3 regions of the Bacillus pfraonensis genome follow, and region 1 is predicted to be linked to each of the others. Evidence: a T-box and tRNA genes for the amino acid it is inferred to sense, from the RefSeq annotation. Region 1 holds a T-box; the other regions hold tRNA genes.

Region 1 (19,880 bases):
AGCGCTGTCGTTACAAAAGTTATATATAAACCCAAATCTTGCAATAAAAACTCCATCGCTTCACATCCTTAATACGTTCATTCTAGCACATTCTCCAAGCGTTCTCTATTTCCTTTTATTTTCAAAAAAAAGTTTTGCATATTCTCTCACAAAAACGATACAAAAAAACATTGTATTCGCTTTCTTTAGTATATTCACACACATAACTGAATAGGTTTGATTTGTTAGAAATTTATAAAATTTTTGCATTATAATAAAACTATTGCCAGTTTTTGAAAAAAGCATTATTCTCTTCTTGTAATCAAAAACGAATATGGAGATGAAACATACTATGGGTCAATTAGGAGACGCCGATTACGTTCCCGACACCGCCTTTTTATCCTTCCCAGCAGCTAGAACATTTCATTTAGAATTTATAATACAGTTGATTGTTATTTTTGTAGCTTCCATTTTGTATGCTATTTCTATGAATATGTTTTTTATCCCGCATAATATGATTAGCGGTGGTTTCGCTGGTGTAGGGATGATTATCGGTTATTTAATGCACTATAATATCGGTGCACTTATCTTTTTACTAAACATCCCACTACTTGTTCTAAGTCATTTTTACTTAGGAAAGAAAACAACTTTCTTAACAGCTTACTTCGTGGCAGTATCATCACTTGCCATGAACATTATCCCCGTACATCAAGTATCAGATGATATTTTACTTTCTTCGGTATTTGGTGGCGTTATCTGTGGTGCATCCTCAGGGATTATATTCCGATTTGCATCTTCGACTGGTGGATTTGATATTGTTGGATTGATTGTAGCGAAATATAAAGACATTTCGATTGGCGCTATTATTTTTGGCTTCAACTTAGTCTTGCTTGTGGTTGCTGGCTTTATTTTCGGATGGGATATTACACTGTATACGTTAATTAGCCGTTTTGTTGTCAGCAAGGTAATCGATGCTGTGCATACAAAACACATTAAATTAACGATCATGACAATTACAGAAAAAGGCGAGGAAATTAAAAGCGCACTACTGCATCACGGCATACGTGGTGTGACGATGGTAGACGCTGTCGGCGGCTATACCAACCATAAGAAAAAAATGATTTACACTGTCGTAACTCGTTACGAGTTAGGAGAAATAAAGCGCATTATTCGTCACGTCGACAATCATGCGTTTATGAATATTACAGAAACCGTTGAAATCGTTGGACGTTTCAAACGTATATAAGAAAGCGCAAGGAACTAGAATTCCTTGCGCTTTTACTTTTACACTTATTACAAAATCAGATAATTCTATTATTCTCTCGTTAAATATGCTATAATACAATAAGACTTACAAAAAAGAATGTATAGACTTGGGAGTTTCTCTTACTTTTATAAGCAAAAAGAAACGAGAAGTCGGGTATATCTCAATGCAAGTTTGCGTAATAACTAATTATTATCACATCATACAAGAAACGGTTTAAAAAAGCCGATCATCTTAGTTATTCTTCTTTAATCTTTTATAAAAAAGATACGTACAACTAACACTCACTTCTATTATACCTACCTTTTTGACTTCCAAATCATCTTATTATATAAGGAGATGAACATATGAATCAAAATATACGCTATATAGTAGCTGTACTGTTTGCTATCATCGGTGGTACGATTTGCTTCTGGACAAACATTCAGCTTGGAGAACATATCGTTTTTAATGGAATCGAATCACTTGTAAGCGCTTCAATATTAGGTGGATACATTTTCTTCCTCTTTAATCCAGAAGAAAATGCTCAAAAAACAATGCTATTAACAATGATCGGAATCGTCGGAGGATGTATTTCCTACTCCATGACAAATTATACATTACCACTTCAATTAAGCTCAGCTTTCTTCCACGGTCTTTGGACTTGGTTTATCGCATTTTGCTTAGCAGATGTATTTAATCTATTGCAAGACCCAGAAGAAGAAACTGGTCGAGGAGTCGAAAGTAATTCTTAATAGAAAAGAGGCTAGAAGATAAATCTTCTAGCCTCTTTTTTCAATATATCGACCGTTCGACAAAGCACAACACGCCCCTCAGAGCCCAAGCAACTTCTCTCCAAACTGAACGATACATACAATAATTAACACAATCGCTAACAGCTTCAGTGCTACATACGTCACTTTACAGAACACGTAAATAAGCAATAGTAGCAAAATAAGCGTCAAAATACCCATATGTACTGCCTCCACAACGTTCTCTTCTTCTTATAGGAAGTCCCTTCATTCTACTCTTCTCATTTCATTTGTGAAACCTAATAAATTTACATAAAGGAAAGAGGATATCTTACTCAGCGTAAGATATCCTCTTTCCTTTTACTAGACTACTAGTTTCTTTTGCAACTTCTCAAGCCATTCCCTCTCTAATTGCAAACAGCCTATTCCACTCTTTTCAGCATCCTTTAACTCTTTTTCTGCTTTCCTTAAATATGTATGAAAGGAGCCCATATCCTCCTGCAAATATTTCAAAATCGCCTGTGCACGATAATAACTATGTGGATCTAATTTCGTTATAGCATGAGCATGCTGCTTCATATCATGTAGAGAAACATCGTCCATATCATATAGCACCTTATATAACAGATACCAACTATGAAAACCACTGACAAAATATTTATTTTCTTTTGTAACAGGTGTTTGTAGAACTCGCTCTAAGTAAGTTATGCCTTTTTTCATTCCTTCTCTTTCACAGCGGTAATAGAACACAAGCATAAGGTCACTCATTATTTTCCTTACATCTTTGCTACTCTTTATTTTTTCTGCACTTATTTCTACTATCTTACCATCCCAATCTTTTGGCCTTTTTGAACTTAACAGCGCGCTGGATACTTGAATACTATGCAAATGCTGCCGAGCCTTCTCATCACCTTTAATTAAAATTAAAAATTGCTTGCCATCACTAAGCATGATTCCCTTCATCGGAATCGCTGTGGCCAAAGAGATTACAAAATGGAGTACAGAAAAATATAAAAGGAATTGATAATAACTCACCATGTATATGTAGCCTGATACAGCGCCGCACACAAAACTTGTTAGCGGTCCACCTAAAGTCATCCATGCCCATTTTTTTGAAAGGTTTGGTGTATATACAGAAGGAGGCAATAACATTGCAACGCCACCAAAATACATCCACCTTTTATTTTCTCTTATCCGCATTTTCCCCTCTTCTTTTTGGATCGTAATAGGTCCTGCCGTCATAAATTTAAATTGCAAACCATTTAACAAACCAAAAATAACATGCCCCAGTTCATGAATGGCAAGAACAAGCACCAGAATAACTAATACTCCCCATAGTTCCAATAAACCTTGTGTTTTTTCCGGCCTAATCCATCCATATATCACTGAACAAGCAAAAGCAATAACTATAGAAAAAACAGGCCTTTTCAAAATGTCCACCGCTTTTCTCTCCTCTATAATCTTTAACATTAATAAATCATTTTTTTATGCATTTCATACATGTATTTCCCGATATGTAGTATCCAAACAAGTGAAATAATACCAATTAGAAAGAAATCCGCTTCCCTTACAACTGTATAACCAATTGACAGAATCCATGCCCATGCAAGCACACCATTTGTAAATTGATATGCCTTGTAACCCGCTTCATGAACGATATGCTTTTGTCCCTCATCTGCATTTCTCGCCCACATTTCCATGGATTGTGAATATGTAACGGATTGTTCTGGGTATAACTTATTATATCGATTCTTCATAATAAAGCCACTCCATATAACAAGAATCAAACATACAGTAGCTATAACAAAGTTTACAATTTCAAATAACGACGGAGTTCCATCTGTAAATGATCGATAATACATAATCGCAGCACAACTCGCCCAAGACCATACAATAACTTCACTTATACGTAAATAAATGAGCATAGTCCCTAGTCTACGCCCCTGTATACTTTCTTCTTCATCACGTAACTTTGCTAATGTTCGCACATTCTTTCCAAACAAGAATAACCCCGCTGTACAAAACATAAACAGCGCAGCTATTGCGACATAAGAATCATCTTTGGTTGACCTAACATCAAAATAATGAACTAGTATGTATCCAACGATTAAACCCACTAGCATAGACAACAAGAATTTTATAATAAAAAAACATTGTATCTTTTATCCTACTCTCCATCTTCTTCCCCCTCAACTAACGTAAATATCTCTTCCACCGGTACCCCAAAAACTTGCGCAATCTTAAGCGACAAAACAATCGATGGCGCATAATCACCTCGCTCAATTAAGCTAATCGTCTGCCGCGATGAATCAATTACTTTCCCTAACTCACCTTGTGACATTCGGTGCTTCGCCCTGAATTCCCTCACTCGATTTTGAAGCTTCATATCTAACCTCTTTTTCATTTATTTAATTAAAATTGTAAATAATATCCTTACATTTGTCAATTATCATTGTCATTTTGACATTAATATATGGCAAATTCAACTATACATTCATACTAAGAAATTTTATATAATATATTTAAAATACATAATATGCGAGGTGAAATATGGAGAAAAAATCGATTTTTTCTTATCTTCTCATCAAACTTTCAGCAGCTTTTATTCTCTATCTTTCTTTTGGAATACTTTTCTTTCTAACAAATGAATTTGATTTATATGAGCTCTCAGACTTTATATGTAACGCCCTATATAACCCTTGGACTTATGCGCTTTTCTTCTATGCAATCTTATGCTCGCTCTTAATTGATAAGCTAAGTTCAAAACAAACAAGCATGATAAAAAAGAGCTTGCTCTACATCATGTGCGGTTATCTCTACTTTCTCCCTTTTCAATTATTTTACGATGAACACATTATTTTCTTTTTCATTGCCGGTTCTATCGGAGCAATCTGTGCGATTTACTTTTACTTATGCACTCTTATCGGAGAGAAATTTAAATGGTTTCGCTATATAGCTTCTATCATTATTCCCGCTTTATTTATTACAATTGCTTCAATTGATTTTACAAAGAAAGAACACTGGGTAGAACACACTACAAAAAATGAATTTGAAGCAACTTTTTCATATTTGAACGGCGAACATAAAATTCCTATTCACGCTCAAAAAGGAGAGGCACTTGAAATCAATATTCAATTTCTTATCGAGGAAAATAGGAACTATGGTCACGGCCTTCGTTTTTCTAGCGAATTTAGCAGAAGCGAACCTGTTTCAGAAATAAACGAAAATACTTACTTACTTTCAGTAACTAAAACGGGAACATATTATATTGTAGTGGCTGGCCACAACCTGAAAGGGAAAATAAAAGCAAGCTGGAAAGTACATTGAACTCCCTTCACCTTCACTTCGTTTAGAAGAGGTTGTCTTCTCGGTTAAAACGATAAAAAAGAGCAGTGCTTATAAGCACTGCTCTTTCCAATTTTCGACATAGAATGGATTCCATATTAATTTGCGCTTTGTACAAATACGCGTTTTAATTGCTTGCGGAAACGAACCCCTAACGTAATAGCTACAATGACAATCACTCCGAAAATAATTTTCCCGATGTGCTGTCCAAGTACTCCAAATATATCATGTAAGTTTCCACCTAACCAATAACCGCCGATTAAGAAGAAAGATACCCAGAATAGAGCGCCAGAGTAGATCGTAATCGCAAAGCGGCGGAACGGTAAATTAATGATCCCTGCAAAGTATCCAGTAAAGTGACGTACGCCTGGAATAAAGAAGCCGATGAAAATAAGAAAATATCCATATTTATCGAACCACATTCTCGTTAAATCAATTTTTCTTTGTGTTAAAAACACATACTTCCCATATTTCTGCACAAAAGGCATACCAAGTTTATTCCCTAAAAGGTACTGAATTGTCATTCCAACGCTTGTACCAATAAATGACAAAATAATTAAAAGTGGTAATTGTAAATCTCCTTTATGCGCCAAAAAACCTGCATATGCTAATGTCGGCTCTCCAGGAAACGGAAGCGCAATATATTCTAACAGCAATCCTACAAGTACAACATAATAGCCGTATTGCTGAAATAATTCATGAATCCATTCCATGTCGATCTCTCCTTTTCTGTCTTATCTACAGCATTTACCACGCACAAACTGTTACTATTATTGTATAAAAAAAATGTCGAAATAACTATCACAATAACTTACATTTAGATTACATTTTTGTAAGGAAAGTACTAAAATAATCCATATTCATGCAAATTCTCCTAATATCTATTATATATTTGCAAATTTTTTCATTTCTCCTTTATTATATACGAAAAAATTGCGTTTTTCTCTTATTTTCGCATAGTTAACTTTAAAAAAGTTCATTTATCTTTATTTTTAATTGAAAATCTAAAAGAGATTGCTATAAACTAGAGTTATAATAATTATCCAATGTTTTATACCCAAACTCACACAAGATTGTGAGTGGCGGAATTTTGTAGAGTTTCCACTCTGTTTCGTTCGCCCGTTGTCCTGAACTGGACAGCGGGCGTTTTTTATTTATAAAGGAGGATTTTTTGTGGAGAAATTTAAGTTTTCATTATTAGTTTTATTTGGTGCCTGCAGCTATGGCGTACTTTCGACAATTTTCAAGCTGGGCTTTATGAATGGGTTTTCTGCGCATGAGCTATTAGGTGGACAATATGTATTTGGCTGGGTCGGACTTTTATTACTCGTTCTTTTCTTTTCACGTCATAAAATCTCGAAAAAACAAGCATTTTCCTTATTGGCTGTCGGAACAACAATGAGTATGACTGGAATTTTCTACGCTATTTCTGTAGAAGAATTACCAGCATCTATTGCCGTTGTCTTACTCTTTCAATTTACATGGATTGGGGTAGTCATTGAAGCAATCGCGAACAAAACATTACCAAGTCGCGAAAAGGTGATCTCGATTATCATTTTATTTGCCGGAACATTACTTGCAGGTGGTGTGTTCGAAGGTCTTGGCCAAAACTTCTCTACAAAAGGCATTATTTTTGGACTATTAGCCGCTGTTTCTTTTTCCTTTTATATTTTTGCAAGCGGACGCGTTGCTACAAATGTACCACCGTATACGAAAAGCTTTCTGATGACAACAAGCGCTACACTTATCGTTTGCTTAATTTTCCCGCCAACCTTCTTAACAGACGGTGCCTTGCAAGCTGGATTATGGAAATATGCATTCTTCCTTGGACTCTTCGGTGTTGTTGTACCGGTCATTTGTTTCTCCATTGGCGTACCAAAAGTAGGAATAGGACTTGGAACGATTTTAGGAGCAGCTGAATTACCAACAGCAATCATCGCTTCCATTACACTTGTTCATGAAGTCGTATCGCTATTACAATGGCTTGGTATCCTTTGTATATTAATCGGTATTTTCACACCGCAATTTCTTATTGTACGAAAAGAGAAGAAACGTAATATAGAACAAAGCGCCTAAAAAAAGAGCACATCATGTGCTCTTTTTTACTTTAATGCTCCGTACAGCTTTTCTACTTCCCTTTCAATTTGTTTCACATCGATTCTTTCAAACAATGGCTGTACATGACCAATCTGCTTTGGCAACACATTCTTACATTCCCAGCTCACACTCGAAATAGATAATATGTTCCGCACCCTTTCACTAGAAAAAGGTAAAAATGGCTCAAGTAACTGCGCAAAGTTCACAATCAAGTATACACAGGTGTAAATCGTCTCTTCACAAGCAGCAGGGTTTTCCTCTCTTTGTTTCCAAGGTTGCTCTTCATCAAAATATTTATTGGCAAAGCGTACCGTTTCAAAGATTGTTTCTAACGCTACTTTAAAATGAGCTTGCTCAATTGCACGTCCTACACTGCGATATAATCCCTCCACTCTTTCTTGCAATTCTAAATTCACATGACCTTTTGGCACAGCACCATCATAATATTTCTCAATGAACTTTAGTGTACGATTTACAAAATTCCCATATGCCCCTAAAAGCTCACTATTATGGCTATAAATAAATTCGCGCCAAGAAAAATCAGTATCACGATTTTCTGGTGCATTAATTGTTAAGAAATAACGAATCGAATCTGGATTATATCGCTCTAATATATCCGGCACCCATACCGCCCAGTTTTTACTTGTCGATAATTTTCGTTTCTCAACAGTCAAATATTCATTTGAAACGATATGACGCGGGATCGCCTTTTCTCCTATCCCAAGTAATACAGCTGGCCAAATAATAGAATGGAACGGGATGTTGTCCTTCCCGTGCACATAGTATGTCTTCGCACTACTACTCCAGAACTCCCCATCATCTTTCCCTGTTTCTTTAGCCCATCGTTTACTTGCTGAATAATAACCTGACACTGCTTCAATCCACACATAGATTTTCTTATCCTCATATCCCTTAACTGGAATTGGTACTCCAATTGGTAAATCACGTGATACAGCTCGGTCCTGTAATCCTTCTTGTAAGTAACGCTCTGTTAGTTGAACCGCATTATCACGCCATGCTCCTTTTTGTTTCGCAACCGCTACTGCATCTTTCATCTGCTCCTGAAATTTATGCAACGCAAAGTAGAAATGCTCTGTTTCCTTAACTGCTGGTGTACTTCCGCATAACTTACATTTCTTTTCTAATAAATCAAGCGGATCTAAAATGGCTGAGCACGCATCACATTGATCCCCGCGTGCTGGTTCCTGACAATGTGGACAAATTCCTTCTACATATCGATCCGGCAAAAATTGTGTACATGTTTCGCAATATGCTTGTTCAACTGTCTTTTTATAAATGAATCCTTCTCCTAATAAGCGTAAGAAAATCTTCTGTACCGTTTCATGATGGTGCTGTGTATCTGTACGTGTATAACAATCATACGTAAACCCAAGATGCTGAAAACATCGCTGGAATTCTTCATGATAATGGTCTGCAATTTCTTTTGCGCTAACTCCCTCTTGTTTGGCCCGAATCGCAATTGGTGTTCCATTACAATCACTACCTGATACATAAAGGACCTGTTCACCTTTCGCTCTATAATAACGCGCTAAAATGTCCCCTGGTAATAAACTCGCAACATGACCAAGATGTAACGATCCATTCGCATACGGCCAAGCGCCTCCAATAAAAATACTCATCATCTATTCCTCCTTTTAAATATAAAAAAGCCCCGCCCCTATCTTCAGAAAAGATAAGGGCGGGGCTTTATAAACAGTCGCGGTACCACCTTATTTCGCCAGCTATTCACATAACCGACCTCATCAAGTACGGAGCATTACTTACACTCTTATACTGTGGTTTTGATAACGAGAACCAACTCTCGTCGCCGCCTACTATTATCATTTGATAAGTTCAGGACGCAGCTCAAAGGCCATTGTTCAAATGAATATTCTTGCTTCTTCTCAGCTCCCGAAGCTCTCTGGAAAGAATGGTTTCATTCTACTTTTCCTTTTCAACGCTTTTCATATATAACACGTATTTTACGACTAAACTACAGAAAAATCAATTTTTTATTTAGAGAAAAAAAGGAAATAGAAAACCCCTTCCGAATATTTATATGTTCAGAAAAAGGAGGAGTTCTATTGAATCAAAAGCAATTAAGCACAATGAATAAAAAAGGCTGGAGTGCAGCAGCCTATGAAGCATGGACAAATCGGCATGGCATTCCAAAAGAATACGCAAAGAAACTTATGCAAGATCCTGCTCATGAAGTAGCCTACTACTTACCTTATATACAAAACCCCAAAGGGAAACGAATCATCAATTTACTTGGCTCTAAAGGCAATAAAGCTGTCGCACTCGCATTATTAGGTGCTGACGTCACTGTTGTAGATATTTCTGAGAGCAACGCCAAATATGCAAATGAGCTCGCAAACGCCGCAGGAGTATCTATCGAATATATCGTTTCAGATGTACTAGAAATCACACCTTCTCCAACATTTGATGTTGTTTTGTTAGAACTCGGTGTACTTCATTACTTTTTAGATCTCAAGCCACTTTTCAAATTAATCTCAAGACTTCTAAAAGACGATGGGACTTTTATCCTTCGTGACTATCATCCTCTTTATACAAAATTATTAGCAATAGATGATCAAAAGTTTAAGGCAAGCGGAGATTATTTCTCTGAAGAAGTAATAGAGGATAACGTTGCTTATAGCATTCTACTTGATAAAGCGCAGCAAGAATCACTTCCTAAAACGATGATTCGCCGCTGGACGTTAGGAGAAATTATTACAGAAGTTGCAGGGGCAAATCTACGCATTGAAAAGCTTATTGAAGAGCATGGTCCACATCAACGCTGGGTCTTTCCTTCTTCAGCCCCAGAAGGAATGGAAGAACGTATTCCAGGACTTTACACGTTAATTACGACAACAGCATGCAAAAAAGGATCCCTTCACGGATAGGATCCTTTTTGCATGCTTAACGCATATAAGTTGAGGTTGGAGATTACCATAATTCTGTAGAATAGGACACAAGGTATTTCAACATTTTGTCTCTGACTTACGCAGTCAAAAGGGGTATGACCAACATAACGAAGAGTAATGTTTAGTTGATACTGATAATCGTTATCAACTAATTAGAAGTATACATGATGTATCCTAAAAAGACAATAGGAATTTCACATTTTTCTTCGTAAAGCTTTCGGTACATATACACAATAAGGTTCGCTTTCTAAATAATCACCAGTTATCGCATATGCTCTTGAACGAGAACCACCACAAATATAGCGGTATTCACACTTCCCACACTTCCCTTTATAGCCATCTGGATTACGTAATGCTTGAAAAATTGGGGAGTGACGATAAATATCCCGTAAACGTTTTTCTCTCACATTTCCAGTTTGAATTGGTAATAGCCCGCTCGGATACACATCGCCAATATGTGAAATAAAAACAAAACCGTTGCCATCATTCACGCCTTTTGGTGCTCGTCCTAAGCCATCAATTTTGCCGGTTAAGCCATTTTGAAGGGCATCTTCATAACGAATTTCTCGATTCTTTCTTTGTTGCATGATAACGCGCCGATAATGCTGCGCAGCTGTTGTCTTTATATCAAATGAAGCCCTTTTCCCTATTTCATATAATTTACGAAATACAAGTTCATGTTCTACTGGTGAAATCATATCTTCTACACTTCCCCTTCCAGTTGGAACAAGGAAAAACACGCTCCATAGTACACCACCTAACTTTTCAACAAGCGCCGCCATCTCTTCTACTTCATGAATATTGTACTTAGAAATAGTGGTATTGATTTGCACAGGAATCTGTAGCTCATTTAAATATTGAATCGCATCCATCGTAAGCTGAAAAGACCCTGCCACGCCGCGAAAACGATCATGTGTCTCAGCTGTAGCACCATCCACACTAAAAGCCCAGCGAGCAAGCCCAACCTCTTTTGCTTTTCGAATTGCCTCTTTCGTCACATTTGGAGTCGCACTAGGCGTCATCGAAACGCGTAATCCTTTTTGCACTGCATAATCTGCTAGTTCATAAATATCTTTTCTCATAAGCGGGTCCCCACCAGAGAAAACTAGCATTGGCTGATTCATTTCATATATTTCATCAATTAATCTCTTCCCTTCAAGAAAAGTCAATTCTCTCGGGTCTCTCCTATACTGCGCTTCAGCTCGGCAATGCAAACACTTTAGTTCACAAGCTCGTGTAACCTCCCATATCACAATAAAAGGATTTTCATCATAATTCATTTTCCATCTCGCTCCTCCCTACATACTTATAATCAGTATAGGGAAGATTCTAAAAAACACTGTGAGCTATTTCACTGCATCTTTATCTTATTTCCTTTATAATGAGAATGGATATCATTAATATTAGGAGTGTTGTGCATGTCGCAAGAATTCGAAGAGAAATTATATGCCAATTTAGAAGCGGTTATTGATCCTGAATTAGGCGTTGATATCATTAATCTTGGATTAGTATATGACGTTACAGCAGATGAAAATAATAATGCTGTTATTACAATGACGATGACTTCTATCGGTTGCCCGATGGCGGGGCAGATCGTATCAGATGTCAAAAAAGTATTATCGACAAATGTACCAGAAGTAAATGAAATCGAGGTCAATGTGGTTTGGAATCCACCTTGGTCAAAAGAGCGTATGTCACGTATGGCGAAAATCGCACTGGGCATTCGCGATTAGTTAATAAGAAAAGACCTGACTTTATAAAGTCAGGTCTTTTTCACGTCTTATTTTACACCAACTGCATCATAAGCTTTCGTTACAGCTTGTACTTCTTTAGAGTTTTTGCCATATAAATCTGTCGCAGATTGAATTGCAGCTTGACGCATCATTTTAAAGTTAGAGTTTGCAGTTAAATATTTTGAAAGCGCACGGTAATAAATTTTTTCTGTAGCTTCGCGGCCAACGCCATTTACTTTCACACCATAATGAGTGCCACCTTCAGACACTAAATATGCTGCTTTATTATTGATACTACTGTTAATATGAACGCCGCCGTTATCAGCTGTACCTTTATAACGTTTGTCGTAATGATCTGGATAGCCTTCAGTTGGTTTTAATGGGTTTGGAATAGAAGCAGGATCACTTAAGGAACGTAGTGAATCTCCTGGTTTACCTGGTGTATAAATATCTTCTCCGAGCTCCCAATCATCACGGTCTACCATCGCACCAAAAATATCTGATAACGATTCGTTTAGTGCACCAGATTCATCTTTATATACAAGATTTGCTGTGTGCTCTGTTACAGCATGCGTTAACTCATGGGCAATAACATCTAGACCTGCAGATAATGGAATAAATGTGTTTCCATCCCCATCTCCATACATCATTTGTATCCCGTTCCACGCAGCGTTATTCCAATTTTCCCCTACGTGAACAGAAGAAATTAACTTCGCACCTTGATTATCAAAAGAATTACGGTTAAATACCTTTTTATAATAGTCATATACTTTTCCTGCGTTTACATGCGCATCAACAGCAGCTTTATCTTCAAAGAACTTCGATTTACTTTCTACTTCTTCACCTGTATATCCAAACCATTGTGAGAAGAGATTAAACAAGTTCTCATCCATATTTTGTGCATCAAATGTATGAACACCATTTCCACGTTTACCATCAAATAAATTAAATGCTCCTGTTTTTTCATCTTGAGCAATTTCAAATGATTGTCTTTCTCCTAGCACACCATATCCAAAACCAGTAATATGATCGATTGCATTATATTTCTCAATCACATTTCCATTTGTTGCATCAACAAAGTAATGCCAGTAACCCGGAGCTGGTTTTGAAACAGATGCTTTTACAAGGTATGAAAGATAATATTTCCCATCTTTTTCATACACATATAAATCTTTTTTCACACCATCATATTGATTTACTTTGCCAATTTCTTTCTCAATATCAGCTTTCGCAATTTCTACCGCTTTCTCATCGGTAATGCTCGCTGCAGCTGGAATATTTTTATCTTCTAAATTCGGGATAACTTGCCCGAAGAATGCTTTCACATTATTGTCTTTATCAAGCGCAACTGTTTGATCAGATCCATACACAGGAATATTATTATGTTTCTCTACTAGTTTCACGTGTGTTGTACCCGATTCAGCATCCTTTTCTTCCCCTACAACACTAAAATGACTTTCTATATTTCCTGCTAGTTTAAACATATCCTTTTTGCTTTCTAAATACTGAAATACTGTTTCTTTTTTATCTAATCCTTCTGGTGCTTTCCATTCCTCACCTATGTAAGCTGGTGTTTTAAATTCTTGGTGATATTGAATTTGCCCTTCTGCCGCTTTTGTGTTTGTTGCTCCAAATGCTCCAAAACCTGAGGCGATAACGGATAAAGCTAATGCTGATGAAACGACTTGCTTTTTCAATCTAACACTCCCCATTCCCCAAAAATTTTTTGACACTCTTATACATTTCAAAAAAAGGAAAATATCTCCTGCCAAAAAAATATTGAGAAACATTTTTCTTATAATTTCATCCCCTCAAAAAAGAGAGTGTCACATTAGACACTCTCTTTTCATTCACTCATTATTGTTTTTTCATCTCAATCGCTAAATAATGTGATTGCTCTTTTGCTTGAATGCGAATGTCTTCTTCAACTGCTTCTGCTGCATCTCGCATCACAAGTGTTTCACCATTTACTACGCCACTTCCTTCAATTTGTACAAGGTACACTTGACGCCCTTCATCAACAGGTAAGCTAATTTCTTTTCCTGCTTCTAACGATAGAGAGTATAAGTTTGCATCTTGATGAATAGCAATTGGTGCACCGCCATCAACCGGAGAAACCATATGGAACCATACATTTTCACGCTTGTTCCAATCAAATTTAAACTCACCATAGTTTGGCTTGTGACCAGCACGATCTGGTAAAATCCAAATTTGTAATAAACGTAATGTCTCATTTCCTAAATTATGTTCACTATGAAATACACCTGTACCAGCACTCATATATTGTACATGTCCCCGCTCAATCGTACCGCGGTTTCCCATGCTATCTTGGTGTGTTAATTCACCATCTACAACGTAAGAAATAATCTCCATATCACGATGCGGATGCATATCAAATCCTGTTTGCGCTGCTACTAAATCATCATTAATAACGCGAAGTGCCCCGAAGTGCATATTGTCTGGGTTGTAATAATCTGCGAATGAAAAATGAAAATGTGTATTTAACCAGCCATGATTTGCTCTTCCCATATTTTTATGATCAATTTTTTTAAACATATCCTTCACCTCATATTATCTCGAATTCGAGATATTTATTTAAAATTTTTTATTGTAACTTTCGCAGTAATTCTAATAATTGTTTTTGTTCATTATGATCTAATTTATTAAATTGTTCTGCTTGAAACGTTTCTTGCGGCGGAACAGTTTCTTCATATAAAGTTTTTCCCTTTTCTGTTAACGAAAGATATTTCGTAGTCCCTTCTTGTTCTCGCTTAATCCAACCTAGTTGTTCCATCTTATTTAAAAGCTGCGTAATATTCCCTTTTGTAACAAATAGCTTTTTTCCAAGCTCCTGCTGCGTTAAGCGATCGTTTCCTCCGATTTGGGCTAACACATCAAACTGAGCAGCTGATAAACTCCACTCTTTCAAATGTTGATTTGTCTCGCGAATGCTCCTGTTATAAAAACGTGATAAACGAAACCATAATAACAACCCAAGTCTTTCTTCTGCTTTCATTTCATCACCTCGCTTGCTTGATATACATAGTTTAGAACTAAACTATGTAATTGTCAACTACTTTATTCTAGTAAGTAGAAAGGAAAAGTATAATGATGTTCCCACCACTATACTTTAGTTTATATTCCTGCGCATATATTCATTCATTTTACGTTCAGCAAATGTCCTAGCATCCCTTTCAATCCAACGTGCTTCGTATACTTCTTTTTCGATATACAATACATTGTTTTCATGCTGCATAGAATGACGAAACTCGTGTAATAAAGTTTTGAGCACTTGTTCATATTGTTCCCACATGCAAACAAAAATCATTTGTCTTTCTTTATGATAAAAACCGTTTAAAGGAAATAAAAATTCTTCCTCTTCTTCTCCTAAGTTCACGAGCACATCATTTGTATCACACGTATCGCAAAAAACAACTGGAATGTCGCGCTTCTCAATTAATGAAAACACATCATTTTGCACCTGCTGAATATCCCACGGAAATTCTGAATCCAGCACATACCAATTCCCAGCTTGCTGATATACGTTTTGAAACTGGAGTTCCATTGACCTCCATTCTCCTTTCTAAAATCCCTTTTCCTATACATATGCCACAATACGAAAAAAAATAAACACATATTGCAATATCACATTACACCTAGTTCAAAAAATGTTCAAAAATAATGTTTGGAAAAAGGTTGATTTATACAAATTACTAGATTATAATAATTATAAATTAATAAAAAATACAACATAATAAATAACTCAGAAGGAGATTGATCATATGAACACACAAGTAATCGAAGTATTAAACAAACAGGTAGCAGACTGGAACGTATTATTTACAAAACTACACAACTTCCATTGGTATGTAAAAGGACCTCAATTCTTTACACTACACGAGAAATTTGAACAATTTTATACAGAAGCAGCTGGACACATCGATGAAATTGCAGAGCGCATTTTAGCAATTGGCGGCAAACCAGTAGCGACAATGAAAGAATACTTAGAACGATCTTCTATTCAAGAAGCGGCTTACGGAGAAACTGCAGAAGGGATGGTCGAAGCAATTATGAAAGACTACGAAATGATGCTAGGCGAACTAAAAAAAGGTATGGAAATCGCACAAGACGCTGACGACGAAATGACATCTGACTTACTACTTGGTATCTACACAGAACTAGAAAAACACGTATGGATGCTACGTGCATTCTTAAACTAAAAGCGCAAGCGGCTCGTTTAGAACAGGAGGGCATTGGAACTCCTGATTCCGAGGCGCTTTTTGCCTTCTTATGCGGAAGGTTCTTAGACACGAAGAGCTTGCCACCGGAGCTGGATGCCACTAAAAGCGCAAGCGGCTCGCTCAGAATGTGAGGAGGATGGAGTTTCTGACGTAGAGGCGCTTTTTGCCTCGCAGGAAGAAGCGAAGCCACCGAACATTCTAGCCGCTGAAGCTGGATACCACTAAAAGCGCAAGCGGCTCGCTACGCTAAAGAACCCCATAAAACCCTCTCAATTTATGTTGAGAGGGTTTTATTATTATATCTATATATCTCAAACGTTTTTATGTTAAAATATAGAAAAGTCCGATATTTCCTTCTACGTAATATCATTTAGGTAGATATACCATTAAATGACGGGAGTGGTTCAGTTGAAAGACTATTTGATTCGAGCATTTTTCGCCTTATTAACTGTTGGAATTGCTTTAGGAATAGCGAATATTTTCAATCTGACCGTAGACACAAGAAGCTATCCTTTCCTCATTGTCCTCGCCATCGCTGGTGGTTGGGGCGGTTGGTACTTATATAAGAAAACTAAGAAAGACAACTCTAAAGGCATTCCTAAATGAACGGAATGCCTCTTTTTATTATGATAACTGCTTCCACTTATTCCCCATAACAGGTCGTTTATAATCTTGCATTTTCTGAATCAATTCATCCGCAGTAGTTGCTGAAACAATTAACTCTTTATTAGATGGATTCATAAATCCTTCTTCTGCTGCACGATCGACCATTTGCAGAATTGGCCCGTAAAAATCTTTAATATTTAATAACCCAACTGGTTTATCATGAATCCCAATTTGTGACCAACATACAACCTCGAATAATTCTTCAAATGTTCCATAGCCACCTGGCAATGCAATAAATGCATCCGCAAGCTCTCCCATTTTTGCTTTACGTTCATGCATTGTTTCTACTTCAATTAATTCTGTTAATCCTTCATGAACAATCTCCCCACGAAATAAACCACGAGGCATAACGCCCGTTACACGCCCGCCTAAGCGTAACACTTCATTGGCCACTTCCCCCATTAAACCAACACATGAACCGCCGTATACTAATTCACAATTATTTTGAACCAGCACCTCTCCAAGCTTGATTGCTTGCTCCTTAAACTCAGATCTCTCTCCTAAATTAGAACCTGCAAACACACAAATCTTTCTCATACCTACACCCCAAAACTATATATTGTTATGATACAATTAACATTGTACAACATATTGAGGGGATGAGGAAGAAGTGAATATAGTCGAATTTCAAAGATGGATCGAGGATTTTTACGAAAAACGAAGCTGGTCACAATATAACTCTTTTATTCGCTTAAATTTCTTAGTGGAAGAAGTAGGCGAAGTTTCACGCGTTGTGCGCGCGATTGAAATTGGACGTGATCGCCCAGATGAGCAGGAAAAGCAAGAAAAAGAATTGAAAATAGAGTTAAAAGAAGAACTTGGGGATGTACTTTCCAACCTCATTATTCTTTCTCAAAAATATGATTTAGACTTACAGGATATTATGGAAGCACATGTAGAAAAACTATCTAAACGTTTCCAAGAAACTAAATGAGAACATTTATCAATTATGATATAATATTCCCGATATTATACAAGGGAGGATTTTTATGTTATCTACTAAATTACACGATGCACTTAATGATCAAATGAACTTTGAATTTTACTCTGCCCATGTTTATATGGCAATGGCTGCTTACTGCACGGCAGAAAGCTATGATGGATTTGCAAACTTTTTCCTTGTACAAGCAGAAGAAGAGCGTTTCCACGCAATGAAGCTTTATAATTATATTAATGACCGCGGAGAGCGTGCGATTATTACTGGATTCGAAAATCCGAACAATGAGTACGAATCTGTTTTAAGTGCATTTGAAATCGCACTTGAGCATGAACGTGAAGTAACAAAGCGTATTTATAATCTATCTGATATCGCTTGGGATGAGCGTGAGCATGCAACAATTACGTTCTTGAAATGGTTCGTTGACGAACAAGTTGAAGAAGAAGCTTCTTTCGACAGCATCATTCAGAAACTAAAACGTATTACAAGCGATTCTAACGCTTTATTTATGTTAGATGCGGAATTAGAAAAACGTACTTTTACTCCTCCTGCTGAGTAATAAGCCGATCACCTTAACAAGTTTGTTAAGGTGATTTTTATTTTCTCTCCCCAATATCCACTTACCTTAAGCTTCCATTAAAATCACCTTAAATTTCCATTCATTCTGCATAGGACTTCCATTATTAATGGTATTATTTTCAAAGAAAAACAAAAAGAAAAGGAGAAAAACTATGAAACAACGCCTAGAGGCAATCGACTCAGTTCGCGGCTTTTCTTTATTCGGCATTTTGCTCGTTAATATGACATTAATTCAGTTTGGAATGTTTAGCGCTGACCAACCTACTTATGTGTTCGGAAAGATTGATGAAGGAGCCAACTGGTTTATTGAATTTTTTGGTACACACAACTTCATTTCCCTATTCTCCTTTCTATTCGGTCTTAGTATTATTCTGCTGCAAAAGAGCATTCTCGCAAAAGAAAAGCGTTTCTTTCCGATTTATATACGACGAATTATTATTTTACTAATTCTTGGATATATTCACGGTATATTTATTTGGAGTGGAGACATTTTATTTGCATATGGGATTGTAGGGATTTTCTTAATGATGTTCATCAATCGAAAACCAAAAACATTGCTTATTTGGGCCTTTATCTTACTAGCATTTACTATGTTTATTTCTTACCCTTTTGAGTCCAATGCAAATGTAGATGATTTTTCCTCCTATATTGAAAAAGAACAAACAGTCCACAAAACCGGGAGTTATACAGATCATATAAAATTCCGCCTCTACGAAAATCCATTCGAAGATATTGGAATCACTGGATTTTCCGGGGGATTTCTTCTAACCTTTTTAATGATCATTCTAATGGCTCCGCTGTTCTTGCTAGGAATATATGTCGGGAAAAAAGGATGGCTGTTTGAAATAGATAAACATGTATCTTCCCTCAAAAAACTTTGGCTTATCAGTGGTATCTTTTCTTTCACAGTAAAAATCTTAGCATTATTAACACAGCAACCGATCCTCATTATGCTAAAAGACAGTGTTTCACCATTAGGAATGGCCCTTTTTTACGGAAGCTCAATTATTCTCTTATTCCATTACAAAAAAGCATTACGCTTACTTGAGTATGTGGCTAATATGGGTAAAATGTCAGTTAGTAACTATTTAGCACAGACTATCATTGCTACTACGATTTTTTATGCGTACGGTTTCGGATTATATGGAAAAATCGGTTACTTCTTTGGCATCGTATTGACGATTGGAATTTATAGCATTCAATTATATGCTAGTACCTATTGGCTACAAAGGTATCGTATAGGGCCTGTTGAATACGTATGGCGGCTTGGAACTTATTTGAAAAGGCCTGCTTTTAAGCATAAGGTAATGAAAAAAAAGCAATGAGCCCAAGCTCATTGCTTTCCTTATTTTATAGCATAACCCCAACGATAACCGCTGAT
Region 2 (6,813 bases), on a different contig from region 1:
GTGCCCCATCAAACAAATACAAACCATGAGCATCCTTACAAAAATGACCTGGTACCCAATCTAAAATGACACCGATTCCATATTTATGACATTCATCGACAAAATACATGAAATCATGCGGTGTACCAAATCGACTTGTTACCGCATAATATCCAGTTCCCTGATATCCCCAAGATCGATCATATGGATGTTCAACGAGCGGCATAATTTCAATATGAGTAAACTGATGCTCTACTACATAAGGAATGAGCTCCTCTGCCATTTCTCGATACGAGTACAAAGAGCCATCTTCTTTCTTTTTCCATGATCCAAAATGCAATTCATAAACTGCCATTGCTTCCTTATAAATTGATTTTCGTTTTTTCTTGCGGAACCAATTTTTATCGTTCCATTCGTATCCCCTTATATCAAAAATAACAGATGCCGTATTTGGTCTTACTTCTGCATAATTTGCATAGGGATCTGCTTTTAAAATTGTTTCTCCACCTTTGGTCTCAATCGCATACTTATATATTTCGTTTTCCCCCAAATGTGGTATAAACAGTGACCAAATACCCTTTTCTGTCATTTGTATCATTCGATGCCCTTCAACATCCCAATCATTAAAATCTCCAACTACACTCAAAGCTTTTGCATGAGGAGCCCATACTGTAAATCGTACGCCTTGTATTTCATCCTCTACTGCAAAATGCGCGCCAAATATGTTATAGCTCTCATAACACTTTTTTGTATGAAATTCATACAAACTCTCTTCTATACAATTTGTTACACTCAATATGTTCACCTCACTAAGATGACAGAATTTTTGTTACTTTGTAAACATTCGCTGAAAAACTGAAATATCCTTGTGTATTTTTAAATAAATATACGTTTTTTCGTGGTAATTAAAGGTAATATTTTAATTTTTGATAAAATATATCGAATTTTGACGAATATTCATTGAAAGCGTTTTATTTCAGATGATTATTTCACTTGTAATAATATAATAAAAAAGCACTCTATTTTCATATAGAGTGCTTTTTCTATAAACGACCCTTTTCCAACAAAAGGGGTATATTTTGGGGATATACAAGGGAACTGGAAAAGGAATTTATATTATTTTATATAAAAATTCAGAAGCCGGAAGCAGTTTCCCGCCTCTGAATCATTTATCAATTATATTAAAGTACTGGTGCCATTGTTTCTTTTAATACTTTTACAGAGTGAGCGAATTTCGCTTTTTCTTCTTCATTTAGCTCAAGCTCAACGATTTCACGTACACCTTCGCGGTTAATAACAGCCGGAACACCTACATAAGCGTCTTTTTCACCGTATTGACCTTCTAGGTATGCAGATACAGTTAGCACACTATTTTCGTTGTTTAAGATTGCTTTCGTTACACGAAGTAGTGACATACCGATTCCGTAGTAAGTTGCACCTTTACGCTCAATAATGTGGTAAGCTGCATCGCGTACATTTACAAAGATTTTATCTAAATCATCTTGGTTGTATTGTTCGTTGTTCGCTAAAATTGTTTCTAGTTTTTGTACACCTACAGTAGTGTGGCTCCATACTGGAAGTTCAGTATCACCATGTTCACCAATAATGTACGCGTGAACGTTACGTGGATCTACATTTAAGTAGTCACCTAGCATATAGCGGAAACGAGCAGAGTCTAAAGTTGTACCAGAACCAATTACACGTTCTTTTGGTAATCCAGATTCTTTCCAAGTTACGTAAGTTAAGATGTCAACTGGGTTAGTTGCGATTAAGAAAATACCATCAAATCCGCTATCCATAATACCGCGAACGATTTGCTTGAAGATTTTTGTATTTTTCTCAACTAAGTCTAAACGAGTTTCACCTGGTTTTTGTGGTAATCCAGCAGTGATAACAACTAAATCTGCATCTTTACAATCTGCATAACTACCGCTCCACACTTTTGTTGGTGATGGAGAGAATGGTACCGCATGGCTTAAGTCCATTGCTTCTCCTTCTGCTTTTGCTTCATTTACATCAACAAGTACGAATTCCTCAGCTACACCTTGGTTGATCATTGAGTAAGCATAACTACAACCTACAGCTCCTGTTCCTACTAATACTACGCGATTGATACCTTTTTTCATGGTAATTTCCCCTCTCTATTGTTCACATTTATTATGATTGTTTAAGTAATTAATTAAAGTACTAATTTAATGTTGTTTAACTTCCTTACACTCATATTGTAGCATGAATCATTGTGAATTAATTCACAAATTATGACCTATTTGTGAACTTTTTCACAGATAGGAGAAAGTTATCTTATTGAGTATGGAATCAATCTCAATGTAAGCTTTTTCTTTAGATTGTGAAAACTTTGTTTTATTAGAGATTATGTGTAGTAATACATAAAAAGCTATCCTTTCCAGAGCCTTTCTGGAAAGAATAGCTTTCTATTGTTTCAAGACTTTATCTTTATTCTGGCATTAAACGAGTAGAAACTCCAATTCGATTCCATGCATTAATAGCAACAATCTGCATAATAATTTCAGCAACTTGCTTTTCTTCAAAGTATTTTCTTACTTCTTCATATACCTCATCTGGAACATGAGTTTCCGCTACTAGTGTAATTGCTTCTGTCAAAGCAAGCACAGCACGCTCCTTCTCTGTGAAAAATGGTGTCTCATGCCAAGCATTAAGAGCATAAATACGCTGCTCTGTTTCTCCTAATTTTCTCGCATCTTTCGTATGGAGATCAATGCAATACGCACATCCGTTGATTTGAGAGGCCCGAATTTTAATTAGCTCTTTCAATGTCTCATCAATACTTGTAGTCATCAAATATTTTTCTAATCCTGCCATTGCCTTATAACCTTCTGGATTTACCTTTCCCATTAAAAACCTTGTTTCCATCGTATATTCCCTCCATAAAATAAAATGAGTTTGTACTTTTATACCAGGATATTTAACAAGGTCTTTTATGAATGATTTACAATCACTATCTGCCGTAACATACCTTAATTCATGACAGAAGCTCTAATAAAAAACATACATAGCATCCCTTTTATATCCCGTCACTTATAAGACAAATTAGCTTTTTGTTTTGTGACAAAATAAAAAAGAGATTTTAAAAAAATCTCTTTTTTATAAATGCTATAGAACTGGAATATACTTCAACTTATCAGGATTGACTACAATGAAGATTCTTCTAATGGATTCTCCGCTTTCATTCCATTCAAAACATATGGCTTTCTCTGCACGGCCTTTATTCCTTGCTAAAATACCAAATTGACCATTTATTATAGTTGGAAGAAGATCCAATTGGAAAAATCCTCGTGAAACAATAGCCTCCAAAAACGTCTGGATACGCTGTTTACCCAGAATCGGAAATATAGCTGCACGCACTTTACCGCCTCCATCAGTGACAAGGGTTGCATCTGTTGTCAGCAAATTAATAAATTCCTCAAAATTCCCTGTTTCTGCGCCTCTGATAAAGGTATGTATCATTTTTTCTGTATGATCCGATTGTTGTGGATGTACTGGTATTTCGTGTCGTATCTTCTCTTTGCAACGGCTGTAAATCTTTCGGCAATTTGCCTCTGATTTGTTTAAAATCTCCGCTACTTCTCGATAATCGTACCTGAGGGCTTCCCTTAAGACAAATACAGCTCTTTCAATAGGCGTTAAATTCTCTAACAGTACAAGAAATGCATAGGATACTCTTTCGTTTTGAATTATAGTGTCCATAGGATTTAGTTTCATCGTATCTATTTCCGGCTCAGGAAGCCATTCTCCTGTATATACTTCTCTCTTTTTCTGAGCCGATTGCAGTATATTTAAACAATGATTTGTCGTCATCTTAATGAAATAAGCTTTTATATTTCTAATTGATTCCTGGTTCACATGTTGACTTTTAATAAGTATATCCTGCGCAACATCTTCCGCATCACTAACAGAGCCAAGCAAGCGATATGCTACAGAGTAAACTAAAGGCCGATAGGTTCGATACAAGGTTTCAAAATCCATACCATCACTCCATTCTATAGCGTGTTTCAATATCAAAAATATATGATTTGTTATAACTAAAAGATTATCTTTCTGTTACGAAAGGCTTGTATAATTTAAGAAAGTGGAAAGAGGTGATACTATGGAGAATAACATGCGGGAAAGCAAAACAATAGCTAAACCCATTCTTTGGACTATTTCTTTACTTATCGCTACACTATTTGTTTTTGTAACCTCAAGATTATATCCAAATACTGATTTGCGAATTAGCATTGTTTTATTAACTATCATAGATATTGGATTTATAGTCGCTTAATTTTTGGAGTTAAGACAAAAAATGTTAGTATAATGCTATTCAGTGTTATATCTAATGGCATATTTTTTATCCTGTTATCCATTTTTATTTTTTTACTATTAGTTGCCAATGGTATTTCAGAAACGTGAACGTCCCATCCTTACCACCTTGACTCTTTTCTGCACGTACTTGAGGAAGGAGATTTCTATCTGATTACTGTTAAAAATGAAAAAAGAGATAGCAGATTATGCTATCTCTTTAAGTATGACCCGTACGGGATTCGAACCCGTGTTACCGCCGTGAAAGGGCGGTGTCTTAACCACTTGACCAACGGGCCAATTTCTGGCAGAGAAGAAGGGATTCGAACCCTCGCACCGCGTTAGCGATCTACTCCCTTAGCAGGGGAGCCCCTTGAGCCACTTGGGTACTTCTCTATATAATATGGCTCCGCAGGTAGGACTCGAACCTACGACCGATCGGTTAACAGCCGATAGCTCTACCACTGAGCTACTGCGGAATAATGGTGGGCCTAAATGGACTCGAACCATCGACCTCACGCTTATCAGGCGTGCGCTCTAACCAGCTGAGCTATAGGCCCCCAATGGAAAAGCGGGTGAAGAGAATCGAACTCTCGACCAGAGCTTGGAAGGCTCTTGTTTTACCACTAAACTACACCCGCATGAAATTATAAAATAAATGGTGAGCCATGAAGGACTCGAACCTTCGACCCTCTGATTAAAAGTCAGATGCTCTACCAACTGAGCTAATGGCTCATTTTGAAAGTGGTGCCGGCTAGAGGACTTGAACCCCCAACCTACTGATTACAAGTCAGTTGCTCTACCAATTGAGCTAAGCCGGCTTGCTATTTCAAAATGGTGGCTCGGGACGGAATCGAACCGCCGACACGAGGATTTTCAGTCCTCTGCTCTACCGACTGAGCTACCGAGCCTTTATGTAATGGCGGTCCCGACCGGGGTCGAACCGGCGATCTCCTGCGTGACAGGCAGGCATGTTAACCACTACACCACGGGACCATTTGGTTGCGGGGACAGGATTTGAACCTGCGACCTTCGGGTTATGAGCCCGACGAGCTACCAGACTGCTCCACCCCGCGACGATATAATATTCTTTTTAAAAAATGGAGGAGGTAGAGGGATTCGAACCCCCGCGCGACTCTCGCCGCCTGTCGGTTTTCAAGACCGATCCCTTCAGCCAGACTTGGGTATACCTCCAGGTATTTACTTTAAATGGTGGACCTTGTAGGACTCGAACCTACGACCGGACGGTTATGAGCCGTCTGCTCTAACCAGCTGAGCTAAAGGTCCTTTATGGTAGCGGCGGAGGGGATCGAACCCCCGACCTCACGGGTATGAACCGTACGCTCTAGCCAGCTGAGCTACACCGCCATAATAAAGTTATAAGTGGAGCCTAGCGGGATCGAACCGCTGACCTCCTGCGTGCAAGGCAGGCGCTCTCCCAGCTGAGCTAAGGCCCCATAATGTTTAAAACTATCGGGAAGACAGGATTTGAACCTGCGACCCCCTGGTCCCAAACCAGGTGCTCTACCAAGCTGAGCCACTTCCCGTTAATAAAAGCGCGCCCGAGAGGACTCGAACCCCTAACCTTTTGATCCGTAGTCAAACGCTCTATCCAATTGAGCTACGGGCGCATATGGTGCCGAGGGCGGGGGTCGAACCCGCACGGTGGTCACCCACCGCAGGATTTTAAGTCCTGTGCGTCTGCCTGTTCCGCCACCCCGGCATGTCATATTGAAAATTGGAGCGGAAGACGGGATTCGAACCCGCGACCCCAACCTTGGCAAGGTTGTATTCTACCACTGAACTACTTCCGCAAGACATGTTATGAGATATTTTATTAAAAGTGCGGGTGAAGGGAGTCGAACCCCCACGCCAAAGGCGCCAGATCCTAAGTCTGGTGCGTCTGCCAATTCCGCCACACCCGCATGTTATATTTGTTTTAAAAGAAATGGGGCGACTGATGGGAATCGAACCCACGAATGCCGGAGCCACAATCCGGTGCGTTAACCACTTCGCCACAACCGCCATAGTTACTGGTGCCGGCTAGAGGACTTGAACCCCCAACCTACTGATTACAAGTCAGTTGCTCTACCAATTGAGCTAAGCCGGCATAAATGGTGGAGGATGACGGGATCGAACCGCCGACCCCCTGCTTGTAAGGCAGGTGCTCTCCCAGCTGAGCTAATCCTCCATTTGCCTGGCAACGTCCTACTCTCACAGGGGCAAGGCCCCAACTACCATCGGCGCTAGAGAGCTTAACTTCCGTGTTCGGTATGGGAACGGGTGTGACCTCTCTGCCATCATTACCAGACTTTATTCATTTGAGACAATCATTATTATACTTGATTCATTTTAAATGTCAACAAGTTTTTTATGTTCTCTCAAAACTAGATAACATCTGTATTCATATTATATGGTTAAGTCCTCGATCTATTAGTATTCGTCAGCTCCACATGTCACCATGCTTCCACCTCGAACCTATCAACCTGATCATCTTTCAGGGATCTTACTAGCTTA
Region 3 (4,617 bases), on a different contig from region 1:
GGGAAAATTAACAGAAGATCTGCGTCACCATATTGTATCTGCAACAAAGCTACAAGAAGTAGAAGATTTGTATCGTCCTTATAAAGAAAAAAGAAGAACAAAAGCGACAATTGCAAAGGATAAGGGACTTGAACCTTTAGCAGAGTGGTTACTTCTGTTTACAAAAGAAGATCCGGAAGAAAAGGCGAAGGAATTTATTGATGCTGAGAAAGAAGTGCAATCTGCTCAAGAAGCATTGCAATTTTCGCAAGATATTATTGCAGAAATTGTATCGGATGATGCGACGTACCGCAGCTGGATTCGAAATATCACCTTTAGAAAAGGAATGGTTGTGTCCTCTGTAAAAGATGAAGAAAAAGATGAAAAAAATATATATGAAATGTATTACGGCTATGAAGAGCCTTTGCAAAAGGTTGTGCCACATCGTGTGTTGGCTATGAACCGTGGTGAAAAAGAAGAGGTTTTAAAAGTTTCTGTTGCACCACCGACAGAAGAAATTATTCGATTTTTACATAAAAAAGTGATTCTTGATGATTCTTCTAAAAGTGCATTATATGTACAGCTAGCAATTGAAGATGGATATAAGCGATTAATTCAACCGTCAATCGAAAGGGAGATTCGTAAAGAATTAACTGAAACTGCAGAAGAGCAAGCGATTCACATTTTCTCTGAGAATTTACGTAATTTATTATTACAGCCACCAATGAAGGGGAAAGTAGTATTGGCCGTAGATCCTGCGTATCGAACAGGGTGTAAGTTAGCAGTAGTAGATGATACAGGCAAAGTTCTGCATATTGATGTTATTTATCCACATCCGCCTGTTCGGAAATATGAAGATGCAAAAACAAAAGTTATTTCTATTATAGACAAATATCAAGTTCAGATGATTGCGATTGGAAATGGTACAGCTTCTAGAGAAACAGAAGAGTTTATAGTAGATGTTTTACAATTTGTACAACAAGATGTATTTTATATTATTGTCAATGAAGCCGGTGCTAGTGTATATTCCGCTTCTGATTTGGCTCGTGAAGAATTTCCAGATCTTCAAGTTGAGGAAAGAAGTGCTGTTTCGATTGGACGGCGTTTGCAAGATCCGCTTGCTGAACTTGTGAAAATTGATCCGAAATCAGTTGGGGTAGGACAATATCAACATGATGTATCACAAAAGAAATTGAATGAATCTTTAACATTTGTCGTGGAAACAGCTGTTAACCAAGTAGGAGTGAATGTGAATACAGCTTCTGTGGCACTATTGCAATACGTTTCAGGATTATCAAAAACAGTTGCGAAAAATATTGTAAACAAACGTGAAGAAGAAGGGAAATTTACAAAGCGCACAGAGTTAAAGAAAATACCACGTTTAGGTGCCAAAACGTATGAGCAGTGTATTGGTTTCTTACGCATACTAGAAGGTAAAAATCCACTTGATAGAACAAGTATTCATCCAGAGCAGTATAAAAATGTTGAATTGTTATTAAAAAGCCTAGGGTTATCGCTTGATGATGTAGGACAACCACATTTACAAAAGTGTTTAGAGGGAGTGGAACTTTCTAAATTATCTCAAGACACGAATATTGGGGAGCCAACATTAATCGATATTATAGACGCTTTAATTAGTCCAGAACGAGATATGCGTGATGAATTACCAAAACCACTTTTGAAAAAGGGAATTCTCAAATTAGAAGATTTAAAGCGTGGCATGGAGTTGGAAGGAACAGTTCGAAATGTTGTTGATTTCGGCGCGTTTGTTGATATTGGTGTGAAGCAGGATGGTTTAGTGCATATTTCTAAACTGAGCAAACAGTTTGTAAAGCATCCGTTAGATGTGGTATCTGTCGGACAGATTGTAAAGGTATGGGTAGATGATGTTGATATGAAAAAAGGGCGCGTTGCCTTATCGATGTTACCTATTGAATAATAATGGGAAGAGGGCAGGTATAGCACTGCTCTTTTTTCATGAACGGATGTTATTGAGAATTTAATCGGTGGGGGAGGATTCAACCCCCGCCGATTAAACATTCACTTTATCAGGAATTTTGATGTATTTTGCTATAATAAAACCAGCATTCATTTAGTAACTTAATTTGATACCGGTTTTTTTCGAAATATGCGCGTTGCATTTGTTTTCGGAGCCATGTAGGCATGAGAATCCCTCCTTGTTTAATCCGGCTCTAACAAATAGTCCCCTATGGACTGAGATAAAGATTTGAAGTGAGTGAAAAGCTCCGTCTTGGGAACTGCTTATAAGAGTTTGGTTAGTGAAGTTCTATGAATAAACGAGGAAGAAGGTGTTTCATAGAAGCTACACTTTTTGAATGAGGATGGGTATATGTACTATTTAATATATGTATAAGAAAGAAGAAAAGTGTAAGTTTATTTTTAGTTTTTGGGAGGAATAAAATGAATGAAGAAGAAATTCAAAAACTTGTAGAAGAAATATCGTTACAATATTTCGGGAGGGATTTTTTACATGAAGCAATGTTCAATAAACGATTACGCATAACTGGTGGAAGGTATTTGTTACGAAGTCATAATATAGAATTAAACTATCATTATTATGAAGTGTATGGAAAAGAAGAATTAATTGGCGTTATTAAGCATGAGTTGTGTCATTATCATTTGCATATTATGGGGAAGGGGTATCAACATCGTGATCGAGATTTTCGGCAGTTGTTGAAGGAAGTTGGAGCCCCTAGGTTTTGCAAGAGAATACCAGGAGTGAAAAAAGAGTCTAAAACACATGTGTATGAATGTATAGAGTGTACTCTTCAATATGTAAGAAGACGTCAAATGAATACAAAAAAATATGTTTGCGGAAAGTGTAAAGGTAGATTAAAAGAGATAAAAAAACACCTTGACAGTTAAAAAGCAATCCAGTATATTATAAACATGTCACGTTTGTACAAGATATTGTATAAACGACTTGACTTATCATATGTATTTATATAAAATTTAAATTGTCTTTCTTATTCCGCAGTAGCTCAGTGGTAGAGCTATCGGCTGTTAACCGATCGGTCGTAGGTTCGAGTCCTACCTGCGGAGCCATACAGAGAAGTACCCAAGTGGCTCAAGGGGCTCCCCTGCTAAGGGAGTAGATCGCTAACGCGGTGCGAGGGTTCGAATCCCTTCTTCTCTGCCATTCATATTGGCCCGTTGGTCAAGTGGTTAAGACACCGCCCTTTCACGGCGGTAACACGGGTTCGAATCCCGTACGGGTCACCACTTTTGGAGGATTAGCTCAGCTGGGAGAGCACCTGCCTTACAAGCAGGGGGTCGGCGGTTCGATCCCGTCATCCTCCACCATATAATATATAAGTAGTATCGTCGCGGGGTGGAGCAGTCCGGTAGCTCGTCGGGCTCATAACCCGAAGGTCGCAGGTTCAAATCCTGTCCCCGCAACCAATGGTCCCGTGGTGTAGTGGTTAACATGCCTGCCTGTCACGCAGGAGATCGCCGGTTCGACCCCGGTCGGGACCGCCATTTTAACCTCTGCTAATAAGCAGTTGGTTTTTATTTCTTGTTGTGATAAAATGTTTTTTGTCACTAAAAAGGAATATCTTCCGATGGGCTATAGCCAAGCGGTAAGGCAACGGACTTTGACTCCGTCATGCGCTGGTTCGAATCCAGCTAGCCCAGCCATTTACGAGCCATTAGCTCAGTTGGTAGAGCATCTGACTTTTAATCAGAGGGTCGAAGGTTCGAGTCCTTCATGGCTCACTTTTTTATTTCCGCGGGTGTGGCGGAATTGGCAGACGCACCAGACTTAGGATCTGGCGCCTTTGGCGTGGGGGTTCGACTCCCTTCACCCGCATTATGCGGTCGTGGCGGAATGGCAGACGCGCTAGGTTGAGGGCCTAGTGGGGGAAACCCCGTGGAGGTTCAAGTCCTCTCGGCCGCACCAAAGAAAAAATAAAAAAGTACTTGCATTTGAAAAAGCAGTATGATAAGATAATTGAGTCGCTGAAATACAACAACGACAAAACATCATGAATAAGCGCCCGTAGCTCAATTGGATAGAGCGTTTGACTACGGATCAAGAGGTTAGGGGTTCGACTCCTCTCGGGCGCGCCATAACGGGAAGTGGCTCAGCTTGGTAGAGCACCTGGTTTGGGACCAGGGGGTCGCAGGTTCAAATCCTGTCTTCCCGACCATGCGGGTGTAGTTTAGTGGTAAAACAAGAGCCTTCCAAGCTCTGGTCGAGAGTTCGATTCTCTTCACCCGCTTTTAGTTCTTTGAAAACTGAACGAAACAAACAACGTGAAACGTCAATTTTTATTTTAGATGCTAGACAAACTTTATTGGAGAGTTTGATCCTGGCTCAGGATGAACGCTGGCGGCGTGCCTAATACATGCAAGTCGAGCGAACCGATTAAGAGCTTGCTCTTATGAAGTTAGCGGCGGACGGGTGAGTAACACGTGGGTAACCTGCCCATAAGACTGGGATAACTCCGGGAAACCGGGGCTAATACCGGATAACATTTTGCGCCTCATGGCGCGAAATTGAAAGGCGGCTTCGGCTGTCACTTATGGATGGACCCGCGTCGCATTAGCTAGTTGGTGAGGTAACGGCTCACCAAGGCGACGATGCGTAGCCGACCTGAGAGGGTGATCGGCCAC

The links. The T-box of region 1 lies ahead of metG (methionine--tRNA ligase). A T-box ahead of a tRNA ligase gene usually reads a tRNA of that ligase, here a tRNA-Met.
Region 2: it has a tRNA-Met gene. The T-box ahead of metG (methionine--tRNA ligase) is inferred to sense a tRNA for this amino acid. The anticodon was not compared.
Region 3: it has a tRNA-Met gene. The T-box ahead of metG (methionine--tRNA ligase) is inferred to sense a tRNA for this amino acid. The anticodon was not compared.

What each region holds. Positions count from the first base shown of each region.
Region 1 covers NZ_JAHCDO010000003.1:108,275-128,154, forward strand. Annotated here, with positions in the region: gene KFD70_RS03395 (hypothetical protein) at 1-56, opposite strand, end outside; gene KFD70_RS03400 (YitT family protein) at 332-1,225, shown strand; gene KFD70_RS03405 (DUF3938 domain-containing protein) at 1,591-1,977, shown strand; gene KFD70_RS03410 (DUF3985 family protein) at 2,056-2,196, opposite strand; gene KFD70_RS03415 (site-2 protease family protein) at 2,338-3,414, opposite strand; gene KFD70_RS03420 (DUF3169 family protein) at 3,444-3,977, opposite strand; gene KFD70_RS03425 (helix-turn-helix transcriptional regulator) at 4,142-4,360, opposite strand; gene KFD70_RS03430 (hypothetical protein) at 4,525-5,301, shown strand; gene KFD70_RS03435 (DedA family protein) at 5,418-6,032, opposite strand; gene KFD70_RS03440 (EamA family transporter) at 6,493-7,395, shown strand; gene metG (methionine--tRNA ligase) at 7,422-9,056, opposite strand; T-box leader at 9,109-9,383, opposite strand; gene KFD70_RS03450 (class I SAM-dependent methyltransferase) at 9,501-10,322, shown strand; gene KFD70_RS03455 (TIGR04053 family radical SAM/SPASM domain-containing protein) at 10,538-11,623, opposite strand; gene KFD70_RS03460 (metal-sulfur cluster assembly factor) at 11,762-12,076, shown strand; gene KFD70_RS03465 (M4 family metallopeptidase) at 12,124-13,773, opposite strand; gene KFD70_RS03470 (pirin family protein) at 13,934-14,632, opposite strand; gene KFD70_RS03475 (MarR family winged helix-turn-helix transcriptional regulator) at 14,682-15,092, opposite strand; gene KFD70_RS03480 (DUF3920 family protein) at 15,207-15,641, opposite strand; gene KFD70_RS03485 (Dps family protein) at 15,859-16,296, shown strand; gene KFD70_RS03490 (hypothetical protein) at 16,726-16,923, shown strand; gene KFD70_RS03495 (LOG family protein) at 16,942-17,520, opposite strand; gene KFD70_RS03500 (MazG nucleotide pyrophosphohydrolase domain-containing protein) at 17,594-17,917, shown strand; gene KFD70_RS03505 (ferritin) at 17,973-18,479, shown strand; gene KFD70_RS03510 (DUF418 domain-containing protein) at 18,652-19,824, shown strand; gene KFD70_RS03515 (NupC/NupG family nucleoside CNT transporter) at 19,850-19,880, opposite strand, start outside.
Region 2 covers NZ_JAHCDO010000072.1:729-7,541, forward strand. Annotated here, with positions in the region: partial or broken gene glgB (1,4-alpha-glucan branching protein GlgB) at 1-775, opposite strand, end outside; gene KFD70_RS28515 (L-lactate dehydrogenase) at 1,161-2,105, opposite strand; gene KFD70_RS28520 (carboxymuconolactone decarboxylase family protein) at 2,434-2,871, opposite strand; gene KFD70_RS28525 (RNA polymerase sigma-70 factor) at 3,112-3,984, opposite strand; gene KFD70_RS28530 (hypothetical protein) at 4,106-4,279, shown strand; tRNA gene KFD70_RS28535 (tRNA-Glu) at 4,524-4,595, opposite strand; tRNA gene KFD70_RS28540 (tRNA-Ser) at 4,602-4,692, opposite strand; tRNA gene KFD70_RS28545 (tRNA-Asn) at 4,701-4,775, opposite strand; tRNA gene KFD70_RS28550 (tRNA-Ile) at 4,780-4,856, opposite strand; tRNA gene KFD70_RS28555 (tRNA-Gly) at 4,867-4,937, opposite strand; tRNA gene KFD70_RS28560 (tRNA-Lys) at 4,956-5,031, opposite strand; tRNA gene KFD70_RS28565 (tRNA-Thr) at 5,042-5,117, opposite strand; tRNA gene KFD70_RS28570 (tRNA-Phe) at 5,132-5,207, opposite strand; tRNA gene KFD70_RS28575 (tRNA-Asp) at 5,217-5,292, opposite strand; tRNA gene KFD70_RS28580 (tRNA-Met) at 5,296-5,372, opposite strand; tRNA gene KFD70_RS28585 (tRNA-Ser) at 5,398-5,490, opposite strand; tRNA gene KFD70_RS28590 (tRNA-Ile) at 5,507-5,583, opposite strand; tRNA gene KFD70_RS28595 (tRNA-Met) at 5,588-5,664, opposite strand; tRNA gene KFD70_RS28600 (tRNA-Ala) at 5,681-5,753, opposite strand; tRNA gene KFD70_RS28605 (tRNA-Pro) at 5,770-5,843, opposite strand; tRNA gene KFD70_RS28610 (tRNA-Arg) at 5,854-5,927, opposite strand; tRNA gene KFD70_RS28615 (tRNA-Leu) at 5,931-6,019, opposite strand; tRNA gene KFD70_RS28620 (tRNA-Gly) at 6,036-6,110, opposite strand; tRNA gene KFD70_RS28625 (tRNA-Leu) at 6,141-6,221, opposite strand; tRNA gene KFD70_RS28630 (tRNA-His) at 6,246-6,321, opposite strand; tRNA gene KFD70_RS28635 (tRNA-Thr) at 6,331-6,406, opposite strand; tRNA gene KFD70_RS28640 (tRNA-Val) at 6,412-6,487, opposite strand; rRNA gene rrf (5S ribosomal RNA) at 6,492-6,607, opposite strand; partial or broken rRNA gene KFD70_RS28650 (23S ribosomal RNA) at 6,710-6,813, opposite strand, start outside.
Region 3 covers NZ_JAHCDO010000018.1:10-4,626, reverse strand. Annotated here, with positions in the region: gene KFD70_RS18020 (Tex family protein) at 1-1,918, shown strand, start outside; gene cmpA (cortex morphogenetic protein CmpA) at 2,028-2,144, opposite strand; gene KFD70_RS18010 (SprT family protein) at 2,401-2,865, shown strand; tRNA gene KFD70_RS18005 (tRNA-Asn) at 2,971-3,045, shown strand; tRNA gene KFD70_RS18000 (tRNA-Ser) at 3,049-3,139, shown strand; tRNA gene KFD70_RS17995 (tRNA-Glu) at 3,148-3,222, shown strand; tRNA gene KFD70_RS17990 (tRNA-Val) at 3,228-3,303, shown strand; tRNA gene KFD70_RS17985 (tRNA-Met) at 3,326-3,402, shown strand; tRNA gene KFD70_RS17980 (tRNA-Asp) at 3,405-3,480, shown strand; tRNA gene KFD70_RS17975 (tRNA-Gln) at 3,565-3,639, shown strand; tRNA gene KFD70_RS17970 (tRNA-Lys) at 3,645-3,717, shown strand; tRNA gene KFD70_RS17965 (tRNA-Leu) at 3,731-3,811, shown strand; tRNA gene KFD70_RS17960 (tRNA-Leu) at 3,816-3,901, shown strand; tRNA gene KFD70_RS17955 (tRNA-Arg) at 3,995-4,071, shown strand; tRNA gene KFD70_RS17950 (tRNA-Pro) at 4,075-4,151, shown strand; tRNA gene KFD70_RS17945 (tRNA-Gly) at 4,153-4,223, shown strand; partial or broken rRNA gene KFD70_RS17940 (16S ribosomal RNA) at 4,296-4,617, shown strand, end outside.